DNA from 3 places in the Sphingomonas sp. LR55 genome. Region 2 is predicted to be linked to each of the others. Evidence: riboswitches for the same ligand, from Rfam matches in the RefSeq annotation. Region 2 holds a riboswitch; each other region holds the start of a gene.
The links. A riboswitch is a leader RNA that binds a small molecule or an ion and turns the genes downstream of it on or off. The one in region 2 is predicted to bind cobalamin.
Positions count from the first base shown of each region.

Region 1: linked by a shared signal. The riboswitch ahead of QP181_RS11850 (TonB-dependent receptor plug domain-containing protein) and the one ahead of QP181_RS06295 (DUF1636 domain-containing protein) in region 2 are both predicted to bind cobalamin.
Region 3: linked by a shared signal. The riboswitch ahead of cobW (cobalamin biosynthesis protein CobW) and the one ahead of QP181_RS06295 (DUF1636 domain-containing protein) in region 2 are both predicted to bind cobalamin.

Region 1 covers NZ_JASPFO010000001.1:2,490,579-2,492,838, forward strand. The annotation lists gene QP181_RS11850 (TonB-dependent receptor plug domain-containing protein) at 1-856, opposite strand, end outside; cobalamin riboswitch at 972-1,169, opposite strand; gene QP181_RS11855 (TonB-dependent receptor) at 1,489-2,260, opposite strand, start outside.
Region 2 covers NZ_JASPFO010000001.1:1,337,225-1,339,484, forward strand. The annotation lists gene cobT (nicotinate-nucleotide--dimethylbenzimidazole phosphoribosyltransferase) at 1-723, opposite strand, end outside; partial or broken gene QP181_RS06295 (DUF1636 domain-containing protein) at 720-1,125, opposite strand; cobalamin riboswitch at 1,298-1,493, opposite strand; gene cobO (cob(I)yrinic acid a,c-diamide adenosyltransferase) at 1,655-2,260, opposite strand.
Region 3 covers NZ_JASPFO010000001.1:1,124,574-1,126,833, forward strand. The annotation lists gene cobW (cobalamin biosynthesis protein CobW) at 1-878, opposite strand, end outside; cobalamin riboswitch at 985-1,198, opposite strand; gene QP181_RS05375 (HoxN/HupN/NixA family nickel/cobalt transporter) at 1,252-2,260, opposite strand, start outside.

The DNA.
Region 1 (2,260 bases), 1.2 Mb from region 2:
GGTTGTTGAACCGGCCGTCGGCGAAGTTCGCGTGCAGCCCTGCGTAACCGTAAGCCTCGCGCGTCTTCGAATTTTCGGGCGTGTCGGCGAGCACGTAATCGGGAGCCGGAAACCCATCGATCTCGACGCGGCTGTCGGCGAAATAGCCGCGCAGGTCGAGGCCGATGCCCGGTGCGAACTCGACGCCCACGCGCCCGGTCGCGCCATATTGGCGATAGCCGTCGCGCTCGGTGCCGCTGGCCGCGGACGAAATGCCGTCGGTGCGGAGATAGCCGCCGGTCAGCGATCCCGACACCGGCCCGGTCTTGCCCGAGACGCCCGCGCTCGCGAACAGGCTGTCGGCATAGCCGTACTCGGCGTTGGCGCGCGCCTGCACGCCTTCGGTCGGTGCCGCGGTAATGATGTTGACGACGCCGCCGATCGCCTGGCTGCCCCATGGCACCGAGTTCGGGCCGCGGAGCACCTCGATCCGCTCGACCGAGCTCGACAGGAGATTGCCGAAGTTGAAGCCGCCGCCGGTCGACGACGGATCATTGACGCGGACGCCGTCGATCACGACGAGCGTCTGGTCCGCCTCGGCACCGCGGATACGGACGCTGGTCAGCGCGCCGACCGTGCCGTTGCGCGTTACCGTCACGCCCGGCGTGGTCGCGAGCAGATCGGAGACGACAACGGTCTGGCGGCGCTCGATCTCGGCGCGGTCGATGACGGTGACGGCCTGGCCGATCTCGCTCAGCGGTTGCGCGGCGCGGGTTGCGGTGACGACGACTTCGGGCGCGTCGGGATCGGGGATGGTCTGGGCGAAAGCGGGCGCTGCGATCGCCGCGGCGCCGAGCAGAAGGAAGAATTTCGTCATGGGTACGTCCTAAGCAAAACCGCCTGCGACCATTCGCGGGGCGGCCAGACGTCTCTCGCTCGAGGAAACCCGGCTGGACCGGAGCACTCGTCCGCGCCGGACACCCGCCCGCGCAGTGGATCGACCGTGAGAGGCAGGTCTCCTGGCTTCCGGGTCGCCGCGCCCACCCCGCCTTCCCAGGTCGAAACCCAGTGGCATATCGGGGTGGCCGCTATCCGGTCACAGTTGCGGGTACAGCGCCGGTCTTGCGGATTCCCGCGCACCGACTTCCCTTTTGATCCCGTCGCCGGGAACCCTTCACGGGAGTGGCATTAGTCGCACGCCAGACACGGGTCAACGCGGGGGATAAGGAGCATCGACCCGCGATAGCACGCGCTGGCGGTAAAGCTGGCTCACCGTCTATCGCACCACCCCGGCGGAGGCCGGGGCCCAGTTGGGTAACGTCGCTAACGGAGCGCGGTCCTTCGTTACTACGACCTTGCCAACTGGGCCCCGGCCTCCGCCGGGGTGGTGGCGTATTGGTCAGAACGTCGCTTACCCTTCCTTGTTCTCCCGCGAAGGCGGGAGCCCAGACTGGGTCCCCGCCTTCGCGGGGAAACACGCTGTCTCCGTTTTCCTTGGTAGGGAGGATATCACCGCCCGCCGTAACGCAGCCCTACCCAGATCGTCCGCGGCGTTGCGCGTTCGACGATGTTCGCGCCGCTGATCCCTGCCTCGACGCGCTCGTTGAATAGATTTTCCCCGCGTAGTTCGGCGACAAGCGAGCGCAGGATCGGCAGCGCGGCATAGGCATCCAGCGTCGTCGCGGCCCCAAGCACCCGCGTATTCTGGTCGTCGTCATACTGCCGGCCGACATGACGCACGGTCAGCGACAGCGCCGCCGAGTCGTGCCGCCAGTCGACCGTCCCCGACATCTGGTCGCGCGGGGTCTGCGCCGGTCGCAATCCGTCCAGAGCGGCGGTGATCCCCGAACCCTCGACCTTCGAGTTCGTGTGCGACCACGATGCTTGCACGCCCAGCGGACCCGGTCGATACGACGCATCCAGTTCGAAGCCATGCGCGCGGATCGCATCGAGGTTCTGGCGGACGCGGTAGGTGGCGACCCCCGGCAGCACCTGCGGCGGGTTGGTCGTCGTGACGTTGGCAATCGCGTCCTTCAACCGGTTGTAGAAATAGGTCGCGGCGATGCTCACGCCCGGTGCCGGCGTCAGCGTGACGCCTCCCTCGACCCCGGTCAGCCGCTCCGGCGATAGCAAGGCGTTCGCCGCGGTCGCATCATTGCCTACACGGAACGGCCGGTACAGTTCGTTGAGCGTCGGCAATCGCCATCCGCGATAGCCGGCGGCCCGCAGCGTGATCGCCTCGACCGGCTGGTACGCCACGCCCGCCCGCCCAGTCGTCTCG
Region 2 (2,260 bases):
CGCGGCAACCACCGCGCCTGCGATCGCCGCCAACTCGCGCCCACCGAGCCGCCGCAAGATCTCGAACGGCGTGCTCAGCGCGTCCCGGTGCAGCGCGACCCCGGCTTCGACCACCGCGATCTTCCGCGCGATGCCCTCATCGTCGACCCCCGTGCCCGGCCCGACCCACTCGCTCGCCGACCCGCCGAAGCTCGCCAGACACAGCGCCGCGGCGGTCGTCGAATTGCCGATCCCCATTTCGCCGAGTACAATCAGGTCCGGCGCATCTGTGACCGCCGCCGCGCCCGCGTTCAACGCGGCAAGGCATTCGTCCTCCGACATCGCCGGGGCTTGCGTGAAATCCGCCGTCGGTCGGTCGAGATCGAGCGATACGATCTTCAGCTCAAGGCCCGCCGCCCGCGACAGCGCGTTGATCGCCGCGCCGCCATGCTCGAAATTGGCGACCATCTGCGCGGTGACCGAGGCCGGAAACGCACTCACACCTCGCGCGACGACGCCGTGGTTGCCCGCGAATACCACCGCGCTCCCGCGATCGAGCCGGGGCAGCGGGTTACCCTGCCAGCCGGCCATGAACACCGCTATATCCTCCAGCCGCCCCAGCGAGCCCGGCGGCTTGGTCAGTTCGCCTTGTCGGGCGATCGCCGCGGATCGCGCCGCCGCGTCCGCCTGCGGCAAGCCGCGCAAGGCCGCCAGAAACCCGGCGGGCGTCGCGAACGCGGTCATTCGACGACGAAGCCTTCGGGCGGGGTGCGGGTAATGAAATGTCCCTTCACGCCCTGCGGCCATTGCTTGAACGGCACCTGCCCGAACGCGCTCTCGCCGTAGAGCCTCGCGTAATCGAGGATCGCGCGCGGCGTCTTCGGTCGGCTCGAACCGGCCGAGCACATAGCTGACCTTGGCGGGTGCGCGCAGGTGGATCGTGCAGAAATCCTGGCATGCGAACAAGCACGGCATCTCCTGCACCGCGACGTCGGCATAGGCCGGGTCGCTCTGCTGCACCGTCTTCAGCGCCTGCACGAGCCGCGCGCCGCCGCGCTGGCCCTGCTCGTCGTCGCGCGCATCGGCCGAATGGCGGCACGTGTTGCACGCGACCACCGCGACGCCGTCTTCGACCGGCTTCAGCATGTCCGTTCCCGGACGATCACAGAACGATTTATACTAGGCATAGGAACCCCTTCGGACAGTCGATCCCGCACCGCGCAAAGGGCGAAAGGCGCACGCCTCCAGCCTCCGCGCGACGCGAAGCGATGTCGTCGCTCGGGGTGTTACCCGTCCGTTCGGCGCACCCTGGCCGGACGAAAGACGACCGCGACGGGCAGGTCTCCTGGCTCGCGGGTCAACGCCGTCCGCGCCGCCTTCTCGGGAGTATCCCAATGGCATGAGGCACGATGGCTCGCCGCGTACAGTTGCAGGGGCAGCCGGGTGTTTCCCGTTCCCATTTTCATTTCCCTAAGCGTTGCCGCCTCGGAAAAACCTGTCGCAGGCCGAGCGATACGCGTACGATCGACCGTAGACAAGCAGCCTCTAATCCTCCCCTGACAGGGGAGGTGGCAGCCCGTTTGGGCTGACGGAGGGGTGACCCGCCGTCGTGATCGCAATACCCCTCCGTCTGGCAAGCGCCAGCCACCTCCCCTGCAAGGGGAGGATCAAGAAATCAGAACTCCACCCCCGCCTGTGCCTTCACGCCCGACCGGAACGGATGCTTTACCTGCGTCATCTCGGTCACCAGATCCGCCAGCTCGATCAACGCATCCGGCGCATTCCGACCTGTCACCACGACATGCGTCATCTCCGGCTTTGCCGCCAACACAGCGAGCACCTCGTCGACCGGCAGATAGTCATACCGCAGCACGATGTTCAGCTCATCCGCGACCACCATCGCATAGGATGAATCGGCAATCATCCGCTTGACCTCGTCCCAAGCCTCGCGCGCCACCGCGATGTCGCGCGCACGATCCTGAGTATCCCAGGTGAACCCCTCCCCCATCGGCTTGAATTCGCACAGGTCCGGGAACGCGTCGAAGATCGCCTTCTCGCCGGTCGCCATCGCGCCCTTGACGAACTGCACCACGCCGACCTTGCGCCCATGCCCGATCATCCGCACCGCCATGCCGAACGCGGCGGTCGACTTGCCCTTGCCCTTGCCGGTGTGGACGATGATCAGCCCCTTCTCGATCCTCTTGCTCGCGACGATCCGGTCGTGGACTTCCTTGCGCTTGGCGCTCTTGGCATTTTGCTCGTCGTCGGTCCGCATGATCAT
Region 3 (2,260 bases), 210 kb from region 2:
CCGGTGACCGCCGCATAGCCCTTCACGCGAAGAATGTCGGCGCTGCGGGCGAGCGCCTCGATCTTTGCGGTCAGGTCCGTCGGGTCGGCGATCTCGCCAAGCTCGACGACGACGCTGTCGAAATCGTCATGCTCGTGATCGTCCTCGCCGTCGTGATGCGACGGGCGGCTGGCGATATCGTCCTCGGCCGCGGCGTTGAGGCCGAGGATCACGCGCGGATCGATGATGCCGTCGGTCAGGTCGATCACCGGGAGTGGTCTTGCGGACTCCGCGGCGATGACGGCGCGTGCCTTGGCGACGCCTTCGGGGCCGGCGAGATCGACCTTGGTCAGCAGGACAAGATCGGCGCAGGCGAGCTGATCCTCGAATACTTCCGAGAGCGGCGTCTCGTGATCGACGCTTGGGTCGGCGGCGCGCTGGGCCTCGAGCGCGGCCACGTCGGGGGCGAAGCGGCCCGCGGCGACGGCTTCCGCATCGGCGAGCGCGATGACGCCGTCGACGGTGATGCGCGAGCGGATCGCGGGCCAGTCGAACGCCTTCAGCAGCGGCTTGGGCAACGCGAGGCCGGAGGTTTCGATCAGGATGTGATCGGGCATCGGGTCGAGTGCGAGCAGCGTCTCGACGGTCGGGATGAAGTCGTCCGCGACGGTGCAGCAGATGCAGCCGTTCGCCAATTCGACGACGTTCTCGGCCGGGCAATCGGGGATCGCGCAACCCTTGAGGATGTCGCCATCGATGCCCAGCGTGCCGAACTCGTTGACGACGACCGCGAGACGGCGGCCGTTTGCATTGCGGATCAGATGGCTGATGAGCGTCGTCTTGCCGGCACCCAAAAAGCCGGTGACGATGGTGACGGGGACCTTTGAAAGATCGGACATTATTATTTCCTCGACGTCTAAAGCACACGCACGCACGACCTTTCGGTCGCACGCGTTCGTCGCTCAGACGGAGTACCGTGCCGCGACCATCCCCTGGATCGTAGCAAGAGCGACCATAACGCTGGCAGGTCTCCTGGCTCGCGGGTCGAGGCTCGACGTACGCCTTCCCAGGTTTCCCCAGTGGCTGCCCTCCGAAACGAAGGACGTGTGCGTCTCGCTCACCGCTTACAGTTGCAGGGAAAGCCGCGGCATTGGGAGGACTCCTCCCGCACCGCATTCCCATTCAAGCCCTTTCGGGCACCGGCGCGATCTATGAGGTTCGGTGCAACCGAGCCTCGGGGGTGGGTTAGAGGACTTTCCGCCACGCCGCCAGCTATCCGTGTACGACCTCGATCTCATCGAAGCGTTTCCAGCGGTAGATGGCGAAGCTCAGGACCCAGCACAGCACGAACAGGCCGATGATCGCGAAGCCTAGGCCGTTGAAGTTCTCGCCGAGTGCGGCTGCCAGATCCCAGATGCCGCCCGTCAGGCCGAGCTTTGCGCCAAGCAGCGCGAGCGTCTCGATCCCGCCGATCGCGATCGCGACGATCGCGGAGATCAGCGTGATCGTGATGTTGTAGTAGAGCTTGCGGATCGGCTTCACGAACGCCCATTCGTACGCGCCGAGCATGACGACGCCGTCCGCGGTGTCGACCAGCGCCATGCCGGTCGCGAACAGCACGGGGAGTACGAGGACGGTGCCGATCGAGAACCCGTCGGCGGCCTGGCTCGCGGACAGGCCGAGGATCGCGACCTCGGTGGCGGTGTCGAAGCCAAGGCCGAACAGAAAGCCGAGCGGGGCCATGTGCCAGCTGCGCGTGACGAGCCGAAACATCGGTCGGAACAGCCGCGCGAGCAGCCCGCGGTTGCCGAGCAGCAGGTCCAGGTCTTCCTCGACATAAATACCGCCGCTGCGGACATGACCGAAGGTGCGCCAAACCGAGCGCAATATGATCAGGTTCATCGCCGCGATCGTGAACAGGAACACGGCGGAGATGACGGTGGCGATGACGCCGCCAACCTGCTTGAATGCCTCGAACTGCGACAGCGCACTGGCGGTGAGCGCGATCGCGACGGCAGCGATCAGGACGATCCCCGAATGGCCGATCGCGAACCAGAAGCCGACCGCGATCGGGCGCTGGCCGTCCTGCATGAGTTTCCGCGTCACGTTGTCGATCGCGGCGATGTGGTCCGCATCGACCGCGTGCCTCAGGCCGAGGCCCCAGGCGAGTAGCGCCGTGCCGAGCATCAGCGGCTGCGCGTGGAACAGCGAGAACGCCCAGCACCACGCCGCGATGTTGGCCACGATCAGGCCAAAGAACATCCAGCCGATGCGTTTGCGT